One region of the Paenibacillus sp. MZ03-122A genome, then DNA from elsewhere that is predicted to be linked to it. Evidence: predicted binding sites of a transcription regulator. Region 1 holds the regulator's gene; the other holds the start of a gene.
What was found. Region 1 encodes CtsR, which represses protease genes until heat stress. Its sites were predicted from a motif close to ATGGTCAATAAAGGTCAAACA; they were not measured.
Positions count from the first base shown of each region.

Region 1 (8,771 bases):
AACGTACAATATGATTCACATCCAACAATTCATCGTCCGTAGAACGTTTGAGTCCCAATATAATTTCACGAATCTTCTCGTCGCTATCGTCTTTGGCATAATCCTTATACAGCAACCAAGCTTCTTCCTCAATGTTGCTGACAAGCTCTTCCATCTGCATACTAATCAGACGGCCCTCATTTCCGAGCTCGTTAATAAATCGTTTGATTTCCATTTTGATGCGCAGCACCATTTCGATCCGCTGGATGACATTAACGACTTCCGGCATGGTAACCAGCTCTTCAAATTCAGATGCTGTCAAATTCGTAGAGGCTTGCCCCAACACAGATCTATATTTTTCTAACGTCTGAATAGCCTGATTGGCTTTCGTTAGAATAACCCCGATTTCCTTAAGCGCATACCGTAATGTCCCCTGATACAAGGTAATAATATTACGCCGTTGGGAAATAGACACAACTAATTTTCCAGTCTGCTTTGCAACTCGTTCTGCTGTCCGGTGCCGAATTCCCGTCTCAATTGAAGAAATGGAGGAGTCCGGAATCAGTTGCGTATTGGCATATAAAATTCGTTTTAAATCCTCGCTCAATATGATTGCGCCGTCCATTTTAGCCAACTCATACAAATAGTTCGGTGAAAAATCACAATTGATGGAGAAACCGCCATCCACGACTTCCATAACTTCTGGGCTATAGCCAACGACCAGAAGAGCACCCGTTTTGGCACGCAAAACGTTTTCCAACCCGTCGCGAAAGGGAGTTCCCGGTGCCACAAGCCGCAGCAAATCGTTCATTTTATCCAGTTGGCTCGCTTCTTTCATTCTCAATGCCCCCTAATCTAATGCGGCTGCCAGTGCATCTGCCACCGTTCCTACTCCTATAATTTGTATCCCTTTCGGATGTGTCCAGCCCTTCAAGCTTTTCTCCGGCATGATCACCCGTTTGAAACCTAGTTTCTCCGCTTCTCGTACTCGCTGTTCTGCTCGGGATACCGCGCGCACCTCACCTGTCAGTCCCACCTCGCCAAAAATCACATCATATGGCTTTGTAGGAGCATCCCTAAAGCTGGAAGCAATACTCACAGCTATAGCCAAATCCACCGCCGGTTCATCCAACTTCACGCCTCCGGCTACGTTGAGATAAGCGTCCTGGTTTTGCAAAAACATGCCCATCCGCTTTTCTAGCACGGCTATGATTAATCCCATTCGATGATGGTCGACTCCTGTGCCCATTCGGCGTGGAGAGGGAAAATGTGTAGCTGCAATCAATGCTTGCAGTTCAACCAATACAGGTCGGGTTCCTTCCATACTGGCTACAACAGTAGAACCTGCCACACCCAGTGGTCGTTCAGACAGGAAAAGTTCAGAAGGATTCGACACCTCACGCAAACCGCTTTCAGCCATTTCAAAAATACCAATTTCATTTGTAGAACCGAAACGATTTTTAACTGCACGCAAAAGCCGATACGTATGATGACGCTCTCCTTCAAAATAAAGTACACAATCAACCATATGCTCCAACAAACGCGGACCTGCAATGGCCCCTTCCTTGGTCACATGTCCTACCAATACCGTAGCAATACCTAGCCCCTTGGCAATTCGCATAAAGCGTGAAGTACACTCCCGCACCTGAGCCACACTTCCTGGTGCACTCGTCACCTCAGGCAAATATACAGTCTGTATCGAGTCGATGACCAAAAACTCCGGCTTCAAGCTGTCCACCGCTTCTTCAATCGTCTCCAAATTCGTCTCACATAATACGTATAGGCTGGGGGACAAGGCACCGAGCCGATCTGCACGGAGTTTCGTTTGACGGACAGATTCCTCACCAGACACGTACAGCACCTTTAAACCAGTTAAAGCCAGTTCATTAGATGTTTGCAGCATGAGCGTAGATTTACCGATTCCCGGATCACCGCCCACCAAAACGAGTGAACCCGGCACCACACCTCCACCGAGTACTCGATTCAATTCGCCAATTCCCGTCAAAATTCGTGTTTCTTTGCCACTCTCCACCTCTATAATAGGGAGTGGCTTGTCTTTTGTGCTATGAGTAAGAAGGGAAGACCCCATTCCTTGAGTTTTTACAACGCTTTCCGTTTCTTCGACCATGGAATTCCATGCCTGGCATCCAGGACATTTTCCGTACCATTTGGGCGATTCATAACCACATTCCGTACAGGAAAATTTAGTTTTCACTTTAGCCATACTTTGTTCCCTGGCTCCTTATTGACGACGATGATGTCAAATTTATGTTCATACAGCCCAGAAAGAGCTGTAACAATAAAAGTTTACCATTGAAGCTTGGCGGACGTAAAGCAATATCACAAACTTTCCCAAAGCATTTACCCAACCTTTTCACCGTGTTTTATACACAAAAAGGGTGTCTTCGCAATAGCTTTCCAGCTTGCGAGACACCCTTTTCTACTATTTATTTAGTAAACTGCTTTAGGACTTGGCAGATACATTATCCTTTTTGGTTACAGTCAATGCACCGTTCTCCTCATCAATGAAGAGAGAGTCACCTTTAGTAATGTTGCCAGTCAACAGTTCCTCGGACAGGCGATCTTCAATATGCTTCTGGATTGCACGACGCAAAGGACGCGCACCATACGCTGGATCAAAGCCTTCCTTGGCAAGGAATTTTTTAGCATTGTCTGTCAACTCGAAGTCCACCTCATACTCATTCAGGCGCTTACGCAGCTCCTCGGACATGAGTGATACAATTTCGGCAATATGTTTTTCTTCGAGAGAATGGAAAACGATAATTTCATCAATCCGGTTCAAGAACTCAGGACGGAAGCTTTTCTTCAGTTCATCCATCACTTTGCCCTTCATATTATCGTAATCCGCTCCAGCGTCCACTACAGCTGTAAAACCAAGCGTGGAGTTACGTTTAATCGCCTGTGCACCAACATTAGATGTTAGGATGATGAGTGTATTACGGAAATCAACGACACGACCTTTGGAATCTGTCAGACGCCCATCTTCCAGCACTTGCAGAAGAATATTGAATACTTCTGGGTGTGCTTTTTCAATTTCATCCAGCAACACAACAGAGTATGGCTTACGACGTACCTTCTCAGTCAGTTGACCGCCTTCTTCATATCCAACGTACCCTGGAGGCGCTCCTACCAGACGGGACGTGGAGTGTTTCTCCATATATTCAGACATATCAATACGGATAACCGCATTTTCATCTCCAAACATGGATTCAGCCAAGGCGCGTGCCAGCTCTGTTTTACCAACCCCAGTTGGACCGAGGAAAATAAAGGAACCAATTGGACGCTTCGGATCTTTCAGTCCGGCACGTGCCCGGCGAATCGCCCGGCTTACTGCCTTAACTGCTTCATCCTGTCCAATTACCCGCTCATGCAGCAACTCTTCCATATTCAACAAGCGGTGTGTTTCTTCCTCTTTCAGCTTGCTGACTGGAACACCTGTCCAGATTGCAACGACTTGAGCGATATCCTCTGGGGTAACTTCGGAATCTGTACGACCCTGTTGTTCTTTCCATTGGTTTTTCGTCACGTCTAACTCTTCACGGATTTTTTGCTCTGTATCACGCAGCGCTGCCGCTTTTTCAAACTCCTGACTTTGTACCGCTGAATCCTTTTCCTTACGGATATCTTCCAGACGGTTTTCCAGCTGTTTCAGGTTTGGCGGTACAGTGTAAGAATTCAGCCTTACTTTGGAGCCCGCCTCATCAATAAGGTCAATAGCCTTATCTGGCAGGAAGCGGTCGGTGATATAACGATCTGACAATTTTACGGCCGCTTCAATAGCCTCATCTGTGATCTTTACACGGTGATGCGCTTCGTAACGGTCACGCAGACCATACAAGATTTGAATCGCCTCTTCTGGAGAAGGTTGATCCACTGTAATTGGTTGAAAACGACGCTCCAAAGCAGCATCTTTCTCAATATATTTGCGGTATTCATCCAGCGTGGTCGCACCGATGCATTGCAGCTCGCCACGTGCCAGAGCAGGTTTCAGGATGTTGGACGCATCAATTGCGCCTTCTGCTCCACCAGCACCAATCAGCGTATGCAGCTCATCAATGAACAACACGATATTACCCGCTTGACGAATCTCGTCCATAATTTTTTTCAAACGATCCTCGAATTCACCACGATACTTGGTGCCTGCTACCACAGAACCCATATCCAGTGTCATTACGCGCTTGTCGCGCAACGTTTCGGGAATCTCATTCGCTATGATTTTTTGGGCCAATCCTTCGGCAATCGCCGTTTTACCTACCCCAGGCTCACCAATCAGAACCGGATTGTTCTTTGTACGGCGGCTGAGCACCTGAATTACGCGTTCGATTTCCTTGCTACGCCCAATAACAGGGTCCAGGTTGTTTTCCTTCGCAGATGCCGTCAGATCGCGTGCCAGACTGTCCAGAGTTGGCGTGCTGACATTAGCTGGAGCACCGTGATGGCTGGAAACAGCCTCGCTGCTACCGAGTAATTGAAGCACTTGCTGACGCGCTTTGTTCAGGCTAATGCCCAGGTTATTCAGTACACGTGCTGCTACGCCTTCGCCTTCACGAATAAGACCAAGCAAAATATGTTCTGTACCTACATAGGTATGGCCCAGTTTGCGGGCTTCATCCATAGACAGTTCGATGACTTTTTTGGCGCGTGGAGTATAGGCAATGTTCGTCGGTTGCTCTTGACCGCGTCCAATCAGCGTTTCCACTTCATCCTGGATTTTTTCCAGTCCCAGTCCTAAACCGATTAAGGCTTTCGCTGCTATTCCTTCACCTTCACGAATGAGGCCTAGCAAAATGTGCTCTGTGCCAATGTTGTTGTGTCCCAATCGAACAGCTTCTTCCTGAGCCAAAGCAAGCACTTTCTGTGCACGTTCCGTAAATCTTCCAAACATCATATATCCTGCACCTCCACAGTGTGTATTTCAGATCATTCTATATATTAAAGGGTTGTGCCTAATTTTTGCCGGATCAGCTTCGCCCGGTACATATCGCGCTCTTCGGTATTCATTTTATCCCCAAAGCTTTTTTGCAGGAACCCGGGTTGTGTCATCACATTCAGCTCATTCATCGCTGCGGTGGAAGGACGCTCCAAAATTCCTAAATCTACGCCAAGACGCACATCGGACAGCCGCTGTGCAGCCTCCTTGGAATCCAATACTGCTGCATATGACAAAATACCGAATGAACGCATCACCCGATCTGTAATTCGCAGCATAGATTCATTCATTAGCCGTTCTCTGGCAGAACGTTCGTGCTCAATAATTTGTAGCACCACGCCATGTAGATTCTCTATAATTTCCGCTTCGGTTTGTCCCAGTGTAATCTGATTAGATACCTGAAACAAATTTCCGACAGCTTCGCTGCCTTCACCGTAAATGCCGCGAACCGTAAGACCTACCTGTGAAACAGCAGACAATATACGATTGATTTGATGAGTCATGACTAATGCGGGCAAATGCATCATCACCGAAGCTCTCATACCTGTGCCGACATTCGTCGGACAACTGGTCAGAAAACCTCTCCGATCATCAAATGCATAATCAACATGCGCTTCAAATGCATCATCAATAACCATAGCGCGTTCCCAAGCTTCTCTAACCTGACATCCCGGATATAAGCACTGGATACGCAGATGATCCTCTTCGTTTATCATAACACTAACCGATTCATCATCGCTAATTAAAACAGCACCGTTACGGGATTCGTTCGCCAAATTAGGACTAATCAAATGCTTCTCAACCAGCACCCGCTTGTCGATCTCATCCAACTCGGATATTTTCAACGTATGAAAAGTACCAAAACCACCTAAATCATCATACTGAAGGATATCCGTTAAGCGTTGAAGTACTTCTTCCGACTGCTGATTGGTAGCAAGCATGGGAAAAGGCAGATGCTGCAAGTTACGCGCAATTCTCACCCGGCTGCTAATGACAATCTCTGAATCCGCAGCATCACCACGCATCCAGTCACTTAGCGGCTTCTCCGTAAACCGAATATTGGGCATTACGCATCCCTCCTACTCTTCACAAACTTTACTCTTCAGTCATTTCTTTTTCAAGCTCTCTGATTTGATCCCTAAGCTCAGCAGCTGATTCAAATTCTTCCTGTACAATATGCTGTTGCATCTCTTTTTTCAAATCGTCAATTTGCCGTTTAACCTTCAGGCGACCTCCAGTGCGAACCGGAACTTTACCAACATGATTCGTACTGCCATGCACACGCTTGAACAGAGGGTCCAGACGACTATCAAAGTATTGATAGCACGACGGGCATCCGAAACGTCCCAGCTTACTAAACTGTGCATAGGTCATGCCACAATCCTTGCATTGCAGGTTTTGCGGACCACTGTGGCCTGGAGACTGGCTCTTTGTACTGGAGTCAAAATCCAGCATCCCCGACAACAAGCTATGAATCGAAAAGCCGTTAGGTGTTCCAGGGATCATCTCCCCTTTTTCCTTGGCACACGTCTCACAAATATGAAACTCTGTCTTTTCGCCATTCACAATTTTGGTGAAATGCAAAGTTGCCGGCCGCATATTACATTCTTGGCACAGCATAAAAGCACCTCCTTTAATGTCAGGATTTATACCAATCCCTACATCCAAACGTTAGTCTCTATTCACAAACTATTTGGTCGCCAGCAACGAGATCAGCATAGCCTTAAGCAATCTTGCTCGCAGTTGATCACGATAGGGAAGCTTCAGTAATAATGTATCCCTCGATAAGGCAGCCTTCATTAGATTAGCTTCCCTTTTGCTTAAAAAATGGGCCTCCTCTAACTGATAAATCAGTCCTTCTGCTGCCGATTGGCTTATTTCCTCCCCGATGCTCTGATGAAGATGTGTATGGATGGCATGCTGTGCAGGCAGCTGAATTCGCTGAATACGAATGTAGCCCCCGCCACCGCGTTTACTTTCCACCACATAGCCTTTTTCCAGCGTAAACCGGGTGCTAATTACATAATTAATTTGCGACGGCACGCAGGAAAAGCGGTCAGCCAGATCATTGCGCTGAATCTCCACTAAACCTTGGGGACTTTCCAGCAATATACTCTTTAAATATTGTTCAATAATATCGGAAACATTGCGCATTTCATCATCCTCCACTAACGGAAACGCAAGTATTCAAGTACATTTCACGTTCCACAGAGTCCGCCGTATATTGAACTTAACCAAACGGTAAAGTCACGAATCTAAGCTGTATTCAGGCTGTTGCCTATTCTACACTCATTGGAATTGTACCGTTTTGTCTCTAGTGTGGCCTTTATTTGCGATTAGTCATACACTTCTCTTATTTTCATAAAAGGCAGTTCCTAACTATACGCAAATCATTTCGATCCTCGTTTGCTTCTTTGCTATCAAAATTACTTTATACGGCCCACCAAAATACTTCTACAGAATCTCAGGAGGTTTGATTGACTTTGACTTTCTTTGACTATATTCATATTATAGCACATTATTCATTTTTGCCAAGGGGTCAATACCATTTTTCGCAATCTAATTATGTTTTATACAATACCATAAAAAACTCTTCCCAATTACAGAAAGAGTTTTGAAAATTATAATAATCACACATATTCCCTGAAAAACGGAACATAAGAAGATCTAAATGGGCCTTTATCAGAAAAAATCTAATAAAAACGTTTGTTTTACTGGTATTACACGTTTAAGCGCAGACACAGATTCACTGCCCCCTTCAATACGCCCCCACTTATACAGATCATCAGCCTGCTGGTAGCCAAGCATCAGAGTCGTCAGTGACTGAATCCCAAGTTTCAAGTCAGATACCATAGCGTTTTCAGATGAATTGCTTGTATCCACTCTCACCAGATGACCTTTCCCTTCCGTAGTAATTGTTAATCTCCATACTCCTTCATTCCATGGTGCATACCGATCAGTCAGATTTAAGGTTAAACGTGTTACCTCTCCAACCTGCTCAAAAGGGTATCTTTCTACAAAAGCAGCTGCATCCACAATACGGCCCATAAAATAAGGCACGGTCTCCTGTTGAATTCGCGGATCATCAAGTAAAAATGGCAGATTGTCATCTGCTGGAACGTAAATAAATTTACCATGGGTTATCATGGAGTCATGATTTGCAAAATAAGTCCATAAAGCCTGACGGGCCGTCTCATTTTCATAAACCAACTCATCACAATTCAACTGTTTATCTTCAATTTTGTACAGTGCATATCCCTGAGGATCGCCTGTTTCTGAGTAATATACCGCAGTTCGATAGTTCTCATTTAAAATCCGCTCTTGCCACCATTCCTTATCTCGTACCAGCGTGCCATTATAACGAGATGCAAACGCTTGATACACTTGGTCCAGTGCTAAAATATCTTTGACATCGCGTTTGACTGTACCTTCTGTTTTAAGTTTTGCAGGGAATTTATCAATGGGAATGACGTACTTTTTGTATTCAATATACGTTTCCCATCCAAATTTACGATAGAAGGCAAAGGAGAAGGGATGCAGAAAAGAAAGGCTTTGTCCCGCAGACTTCATCTCTTCAAGCGCATGCGTCAACAAACGTGAAACCATGCCTCCGCGACGCTTTTCTGGCCATGTTGCCACACCAGCAATGCCTCCCATATCAAAAACCTGACCGTTTATGTATACCTGTAGCGGTAACAAAGTCAGTTTAGCATTCAAGTCATGTCCGTCGAATATTCCCCATGTTTGCTCAGGTTTGAATTTCTTCTTGGATTTTTCCAAGTCTTCCTGGGACATTGTAAACTGAAAAGCATATTGGGATAATTCAATAGCCGCTTCAAAT
Region 1 covers NZ_JANAVI010000021.1:53,246-62,016, forward strand. Annotated here, with positions in the region: gene disA (DNA integrity scanning diadenylate cyclase DisA) at 1-817, opposite strand, end outside; gene radA (DNA repair protein RadA) at 830-2,203, opposite strand; gene clpC (ATP-dependent protease ATP-binding subunit ClpC) at 2,444-4,888, opposite strand; gene mcsB (protein-arginine kinase McsB) at 4,933-5,997, opposite strand; gene mcsA (protein-arginine kinase activator protein McsA) at 6,026-6,550, opposite strand; gene NLX74_RS24515 (CtsR family transcriptional regulator) at 6,620-7,084, opposite strand; gene NLX74_RS24520 (GNAT family N-acetyltransferase) at 7,613-8,771, opposite strand, start outside.

Region 2 (8,771 bases), on a different contig from region 1:
ATGTTCATCATTGGTACTGGCAATTGTTTAGCATTGAATCCGCCCAGGTAAGTGTACAGTGGCAAGCCCAGAGCTTCAGCAGCAGCGCGAGCTACAGCCATGGATACTGCCAGAATTGCATTTGCACCCAATTTACCTTTGTTATGTGTACCATCCAATTTGATCATCAGCGTGTCGATTTCTACTTGGTTCACAGCATCCAAGCCGATTACTTCAGGAGCAATAATTTCGTTCACGTTTTTAACAGCTTGCAGAACGCCTTTACCCAGGTAACGGGATTTGTCGTTATCACGAAGCTCTACAGCTTCGTGAGCGCCTGTGGAGGCACCGGAAGGAACGATAGCACTACCGATAGCACCGGATTCCAGATAAACTTCAACTTCAACCGTAGGGTTACCACGGGAGTCGAGGACTTCGCGAGCGTACACGTCAGAAATAATAGTCATTTGTACTTAATCTCCTTTGTGAATCATGATTTGTTGGTCAAGCCTATACTTATTAAATCAAGCTTACTTGCGGGATGCAATCATAGATTTTCCTGTCATTTCCGCAGGTTGCGGAAGTTGCATCAAATCCAGAAGCGTTGGAGCTACGTCAGCAAGTATTCCATGCTCACGCAAAACGATATTTTCGTCAGTCAAAATGAACGGAACCGGATTAGTTGTGTGAGCTGTGAACGGACGTCCCTGCTCATCAATTTCCATATCGGCGTTACCATGGTCAGCAATGATAATAACCACGCCGCCTTTGGCTTTAACCGCATCTACAACACGTCCAACACATTCATCCGTCGTCTCTACCGCCTTAATCGTTGGCTCCAGCATACCGGAGTGTCCAACCATATCCGGATTGGCAAAGTTCAGGATAATCGCATCATGCTTGTCGGCTTCGATTTCCTTAACAGCAGCATCCGCTACTTCATACGCACTCATTTCCGGCTGCAAGTCATATGTAGCCACTTTAGGCGAGTTGATCAAAATACGAGTTTCGCCAGGAAGCTCCACATCACGTCCGCCACTGAAAAAGAAAGTAACGTGCGGATATTTCTCAGTCTCAGCAATACGCAATTGCTTTTTGTTGTTTTGAACCAACACTTCACCAAACGTGTTATCCAGGTTTTTCGGTTCGTAAGCTACAAAGCCTTCAACCGTTTCGCTGAACAACGTCAGGCAAACAAAGTGCAGATCTTTAGGCCATTTCGGACCACGGTCAAAACCACGGAAGTCCGCGTTTGTAAATACCTGAGACAGTTGAATCGCACGGTCAGGACGGAAATTGAGGAAGATAACAGAGTCATTGCTTTCGACCAGACCTACAGGACTTCCGTCAGCCTTCACAATAACCGTTGGCTCCACAAATTCGTCGAACACTGATTTTTCATACGATTCTTTTAATGCTTCCATTGGATCTGTGTATTGAGGACCTTCTCCGTACACGATTGCACGGTAGGATTTCTCTACACGTTCCCAACGTTTGTCGCGGTCCATAGCATAATAGCGTCCTTGTACAGTCGCAATTTTACCTACGCCCACTTCTTGAATTTTAGCGATCAGCTGCTGCATAAAGCCTACGCCGCTGTCAGGCATAACATCGCGTCCATCCATGAAAGCATGAATGTACACTTCTGTTAAGCCTTCTTTTTTCGCCAAGTCCAGCATAGCGAACAGATGACTGATATGGCTATGCACGCCGCCGTCGGACAGAAGTCCGTACAGGTGAAGTTTCGTGTTGTTCTTCTTGGCATGTTGCACTGCTTTAACCAGTGTTTCATTGTCGTAGAATTCACCTTCACGGATGGACTTCGAAATACGAGTCAAGTCTTGATATACAATTCGGCCTGCGCCGATGTTCAAGTGACCTACTTCGGAGTTACCCATTTGTCCTTCAGGCAGACCCACTGCTTCGCCAGAAGCCGTCAGCGTTGTATGAGGATACTGTTGTAAATACCGGTCGTAATTCGGTTTGTTGGCCTGCGCAACCGCATTACCTTCTACGTTGTCACGCAATCCGAACCCGTCCATAATAATTAAAGCTACCGGTTTTGGTGCTGTCATCTTACTTCGCCCCCTCAACAAGCGCGATGTACGACGCCGGTTGAAGACTGGCACCACCCACGAGCGCGCCGTCGATATCGCTTTGACCCAGGTACTCAGTAACATTTTCAGGTTTTACACTGCCACCATACTGAATACGTACAGCATTTGCTGTATTTTCATCATACAGCTCTTTAATCAGACTGCGGATATAGGAAATCACTTCATTCGCATCCTGCGAAGTGGAGGATTTGCCTGTTCCGATGGCCCAGATCGGCTCATAAGCAACAACTACTTGTGCAGCCTGATCCTTAGCCAAACCAGCAAAAGCTGCTACAGTTTGCACTTTTACAACCTCTTTGGTTTGTCCAGCTTCACGGTCTTCCAGCTTTTCGCCTACACACACGATTGGAGTCAGGCCATGACGGAATGCCGCATGAACCTTTTTGTTCACCGTTTCGTCTGTTTCATTAAAATATTCACGACGCTCGGAGTGTCCGATCACAACGTAATCTACGCCCAGATCTTTCAGCATTCCACCGCTAATTTCACCTGTAAAGGCACCATCTTCTGCAAAGTGCAGGTTTTGTGCGCCAATTTTAATAGACGTACCTTTTACTGCTTCAACCAGGGCAGGAAGATTCGTAAATGGTGCGCAAATCACGCTTTCCACTCCTGCAACCTCTGCTTTGCCTTTGATCTCTTCGATGAAAGTTTTAGCTTCTGGTACTGTTTTAAACATCTTCCAGTTACCCGCGATAATCGGTGTTCTCAATGGTTTCAACTCCTAACTATTAGGTGCCCTAAAGCTTTATTCACGCATAGTGCGTTTGATTATTTATCGTTCAGTGCAACAACACCCGGAAGTGCTTTGCCTTCCATAAATTCCAGTGATGCGCCACCGCCAGTGGAGATATGATCCATTTTATCAGCCAAGTGGAATTTTTCAGCCGCAGCCGCAGAATCCCCGCCACCAATGATGGTGTATGCTTCAGTTGTTGCGCAAGCTTCCGCTACTTCACGAGTACCACCAGCGAAAGGCTCGATTTCAAATACGCCCATTGGTCCGTTCCATACAACCAGTTTGGAGTTTTTGATCACATCTGCATAGATTTTACGTGTTTTCGGTCCAATGTCCACGCCTTCCCAATCTGCAGGAATGCCGTCGATATCCACAATGTCCGTGTTCGCCGTAGCGCTGAAATCGTCAGATACTACAATATCAACCGGAAGATAGAAGTTTTTGCCGAGCTTCTTCGCTTTTTCAATAAATCCAAGAGCTACGTCCAGTTTGGATTCATCCAGCAAAGATTGACCCACTTCATGACCTTGAGCTTTGAAGAATGTATAAGTCAAACCGCCACCAATGATTACGTTATCTGCAATGTTCAGCAAGTTGTCGATCACGTCGATTTTGTCTTTTACTTTGGAACCGCCAATAATGGCTGTAAAAGGACGGTCTGGATTCGACAGAGCCTTACCAATAACAGACAATTCTCTTTCCATCAGCAAGCCAGAAACAGCCGGAAGAATATGAGCGATACCTTCAGTGGAAGCATGAGCACGGTGTGCTGCACCAAATGCGTCATTCACGAAAACGTCGGCCAGTTCAGCAAATTGCTTCGCCAATTCAGGATCATTCTTTTCTTCTCCTGCATAAAAACGTACATTTTCAAGCAACAGCACGTCGCCGTTTTGCAGTTCAGCCACTTTCGCTTTAACAGCTTCGCCTACCGATTCGTCCACTTTAACTACTGGCTTTTTCAGCAGCTCAGACAAACGTACGCCAACAGGAGTCAGACGCATGGATTCAACAACCTGACCTTTTGGACGTCCAAAGTGACTCGCCAAAATAACTTTTGCACCTTTTTCAATCAAGTAGTTAATGGTTGGCAAGGTTTCACGAATACGCTTGTCATCCGTAATTTTACCGTCCTCAACCGGAACGTTAAAATCTACACGAACAAACACCCGTTTTCCATTCAGTTCTATATCACGTACGCTCTTTTTGTTCATCTCCATATTCCTCCGCACCCTTATAATTTTACGAAACAGGAATTTAAGGCACATTTGATATATAAAGAGCGGAAACAATAACCTGTTTCCGCTCTATGTTATTGCTCAATAAGACTGTTCTTATTTAGCCAGTTTTGCGAAGTATTCCAACGTGCGGATCAATTGTGCAGTGTAGGACATTTCGTTGTCATACCAAGCTACAGTTTTCACCAGTTGTTTGTCGCCAACAGTCAGAACTTTAGTTTGAGTTGCATCAAACAAAGAACCGTAAGTGATACCTTTGATGTCGGAAGAAACGATTTGATCTTCAGTGTATCCAAAAGTATCAGCATCAGAAGCTTCTTTCATTGCTGCGTTGATTTCTTCAGCAGTTACGTTTTTCTCCAGAACTGTTACCAACTCAGTCAGGGAACCAGTTGCTACTGGAACACGTTGAGCCGCGCCATCCAGTTTACCTTTCAGTTCAGGAATTACCAGACCGATGGCTTTTGCAGCACCAGTTGTGTTAGGAATGATGTTTTCAGCTGCTGCGCGAGCACGACGGAAGTCACCTTTAGCATGTGGAGCATCCAAAGTGTTTTGGTCGCCAGTGTAAGCGTGAATTGTAGTCATCAAACCTTCGATGATACCGAATTTGTCTTGCAGTGTTTTAGCCATAGGAGCCAGGCAGTTTGTTGTGCAAGAAGCACCGGAGATTACAGTTTCAGTACCGTCCAGAATTTCATGGTTTACGTTATAAACGACAGTTTTCATGTCGCCAGTAGCTGGAGCGGAAATAACAACTTTTTTAGCGCCGCCTTTCAAATGTTTCTCAGCAGCTTCTTTAGTTGTGAAGAAACCTGTGCATTCCAGAACGATATCTACACCCAGGTCTCCCCAAGGCAGTTCTTCAGGGTTGCGGTTAGCCAAAACTTTAACTTCTTTACCGTTTACTTTGAAGAAGCCGTCATGTACTTCTACTTCTCCTTGGAAAGTACCTTGTGTTGTATCATATTTCAACAAATGTGCCAACATTTTGGAATCTGTCAAGTCATTGATTGCTACTACTTCAATACCTTCCACGTTTTGAATCCGGCGGAAAGCAAGGCGTCCAATACGTCCGAAACCGTTAATACCAACTTTAACTGTCATGAGTGAGTTCCTCCCAAAGTTCGTTTAGTTTAGTTTTATATATTCAAGACAGACCCGAAAGCCCGTCAAGACAACACCATTCATAAATCCATCTTAACCATTTAAATAATGACTTACAATCTCGGCAGCAGCGCCTTCGTCGGTGACTAGAATGTCTTCTTGTCCGAAACGCAGTACCGCATGAATAGCGGCCGCCTTGCTCTTGCCTCCAGCTACGCCTAAAACCGTATCGGTACGCCTGATGTCCTCTAATCGAAGTCCAAGCGTCAGCATTCTGTGAACAACGACGCCATCTTCGTTAAAGTAATAACCAAACGATTCGGCAACGGCCCCCTCACTGCTGATCTGGGCGAAGGTTTCGGGATCAAGTTTACGTCTATGTGCCATCGCTATGGCGTTGCCTATCCCGTGAATGATGATACGACTCTCGCGAATCAGGTTCAATATATCCTGAATGTTCGTATCTTCAAGCAAGGAGTTGTAAGCATGATTGCTGAGCAAATCCGGTACATGGAGCAGACGGTATTGAGCGCCTACCTTGCGAGCCATTGTGGAAGCAATTGTGTTGGCCTGCATTTCCATGCTTTCTCCCAAACCCCCGCGTGCCGGTACAAACCACCCACCCTTAAGTGGGCCATTAGAAGGTAGTGCCAGTTGTTCCGCCACGTCGGCAATCGTCGTGCCACCTGTTACAGCGACCACATCCTCGTCGTCCATAACACTCAGCAACGCTTTTGCTCCAGCGCGCCCCAGCTCCTGCTTTGTTAACGGAGAAGCATCCGAATCCCCTGGAACGACAACCACCTTCCTCAAACCATAGGCTTGACGAATCTGGTCCTCCAATTGGGACAGGCCGAACAAGTTGTTCGCAATCGGCTCCAGCTGTTCCAGCAGATCCAGTCCTGCTTTGCTCACCTTCATGCCTACACTCTCAATCTCAATTAGCCCTTGAGCTTTAAGAAGATCGGTTTCGGCGCGCAACACGCGCTCAGTCATGTTCAGTGAAGCTGCCAGTGTTCTGCGTCCAACAACATCGGACAGCATAATCTGATGCAGGATCGTGTACCTTTTTTTCAAAACATCCATGAGGTCGGGCAGAAGCTGCTTCTGTATTTCTAATATCTTTCGCATGCTTTCCACTCCCGCACACTTCTAAGTTCTGTCTCTAATGCTCTATCTCTAACTGGTCTTAAAATGTCCCGGGATAACTTTTTAAGTCCCACGTATATCTTAACCAATATTTGCTCCACATGCAAGTCTATCTGAACCTATATTTCTCAACCATTTGCCTGAATATGCGCATTTAATAAAAGCTTGCAATTCACTGCTGTATATCATATAATCATCTTTGTTTCCAATTAGCTGTTTAATTAGTTAGTTGTTTGCATTGATTGAACTATGCGCCCGTGGTCCAACGGATATGACGTAGGCCTCCGGAGCCTGAGATCGAGGTTCGATTCCTCGCGGGCGCGCCATTTTAAATGAACGCATAAATGCTTCTACATAATGTTTTAACCAATAAGAGCGCTGAGGGCTCTTTTTTTTAATCATTAGTTTGACTTTCTTTGACTTTTTGTTTGAAATTGTTTATCATGTGGTTAATACGGTAACAGTTTATAAATAAGGGACGTGTAATCGGCATGTCCACCAAATCCACTAACGATATTTAAGGGAGGTTTTTTGACGTGAGCTATGTTCCTATGGTAGTAGAACAAAGTAACCGCGGCGAACGCGCCTATGACATTTATTCCAGACTGTTGAAGGATCGCATTATTTTGTTAGGCTCGGACGTCAATGACGTTGTAGCCAACTCTATTATTGCGCAAATGCTGTTTTTGGCTGCCGAAGATCCTGAAAAAGATATTCACTTGTATGTTAACAGTCCTGGCGGTTCCATTACAGCTGGCATGGCCATTTTCGATACGATGCAATACATTAAACCTGACGTATCTACGATTTGCGTAGGTATGGCGGCTTCCATGGGCGCGTTCTTGCTAAATGCAGGCGCCAAAGGTAAACGTTTCGCTTTGCCAAACAGTGAAATTATGATTCACCAACCACTGGGTGGTGCACAAGGCCAGGCAACGGATATTGAAATCCGTGCACGCCGCATTCTGAAAATGCGTGACAAATTGAACCGCATTCTCGCAGATCGCACAGGCCAACCACTGGAGCGCATTGAAAAAGACACAGACCGTGACTACTTCATGTCCGCTGATGATGCCAAGGAATACGGTATTATTGATAAAGTGCTAACTAGCTCCTCTCCAGAAGGTGTATAAGAGAAGAAATTCGCCTCTCGATAGCTGGTAAATGAAAAAGCTGCCCCGGATGTTCTTATCCGGTAGGCAGCTTTTTTTGCTTTATTGTTTTTTAGGTTATAGACAATTGGAATTGTTTACTCCTACTATTCATGCTGTCCCGCAAAAGGCTTTCCGCCTTGAGGCAGCAGTTGACCGAACGAGTAGGTAAACTCCGGAATTCCATACGCGTATGGCGCATAATCATACAAATCAAACACAATTGTTACTCCACTGTTTGTTACATAAAAATTCTGATCTGCCGCCAGCTCTTTAAATTTCTCGAATCCTTCGCCAGCCTGAAGCGCATCGATTTTTTTCTTCAAATCAGCATTGAGGAACTTTTTGTAGTTCGGATTTGCCTTCAATACGTCAGACAATTGCAGCAGTTTACCATCAGCGAGCGAGAACGTATATCCTTTACGTACCGTCATGCCATGTGCGCCACCCGTATACGAGTAATCCTGCATAATCACACTCAGAATACCATCTTTGTTATAGGCAATTGCAAAATCATTTCCGAACTCATACGGTCTTTCTGTTGTAGCCTCTCCCTCAGACATCATCTTTTTGCCTGCTGCCAATATACCCTCTGCATGCTTTTTAAGCACATTGTTAATGGCCTGTTGAGCCTCAGGATTCAGTTGGCTGCCGCTGATTTGCGGATACTTAATCTTGTAGGACACCTTCGCATTACTCGAAGCTGGAAGTGTTAGAGACGCAATTGTGATCGGATTTAGCTGGCTTTTACTCAGCGTTACTGTTTTCTGAGCAGCATTCCATTGAGCATCTATGCCTAGATAGTCTTTCAGCAGACTCATAGGAATGTATAGCTTCCCAGCGATCTGTTTGGCATCCATGCTACGTGTATTGATTCCATTGACGTTGACGTAGGCATCCGAGGAAGAAGCCATAATGTAAAGTTTATTGTACCCGCTACCTACGGTATATGTCGTTGTTTTCGCATCATAGCTTACTGGAGTCCCCAGGCTGTCACGCAAAGCGGCCACCGGAATCATTGTACTCCCGTTCACTTGAACACCTTTAGCGGGCAACGTTTTACCATTCCATTGGATGGTGATTCCTGGTTGCTGTGTTGTCGCTTGTTTGGTCGATGCTGCCTGGATATAGGAAACGGGAACAGCTGCGACTCCTGCTAAAATCCCTGCTGCCAGCAGTGCTGAACCCCATTTTTTCGCATGCTTACTCATATTAAGTATTCCTCCTGTTATTGATCTGTATTGTCTATGTGTGATAATTACTTTTCTTATTATATCTATACCCTATTGTA
Region 2 covers NZ_JANAVI010000013.1:78,841-87,611, forward strand. Annotated here, with positions in the region: gene eno (phosphopyruvate hydratase) at 1-446, opposite strand, end outside; gene gpmI (2,3-bisphosphoglycerate-independent phosphoglycerate mutase) at 510-2,054, opposite strand; gene tpiA (triose-phosphate isomerase) at 2,056-2,808, opposite strand; gene NLX74_RS21230 (phosphoglycerate kinase) at 2,868-4,049, opposite strand; gene gap (type I glyceraldehyde-3-phosphate dehydrogenase) at 4,170-5,180, opposite strand; gene NLX74_RS21240 (sugar-binding transcriptional regulator) at 5,274-6,311, opposite strand; tRNA gene NLX74_RS21245 (tRNA-Arg) at 6,581-6,655, shown strand; gene clpP (ATP-dependent Clp endopeptidase proteolytic subunit ClpP) at 6,866-7,462, shown strand; gene NLX74_RS21255 (PdaC/SigV domain-containing protein) at 7,588-8,691, opposite strand.
Region 2: a site for CtsR is predicted at 6,733-6,753, ahead of clpP (ATP-dependent Clp endopeptidase proteolytic subunit ClpP). Genes of this name have one in related genera too.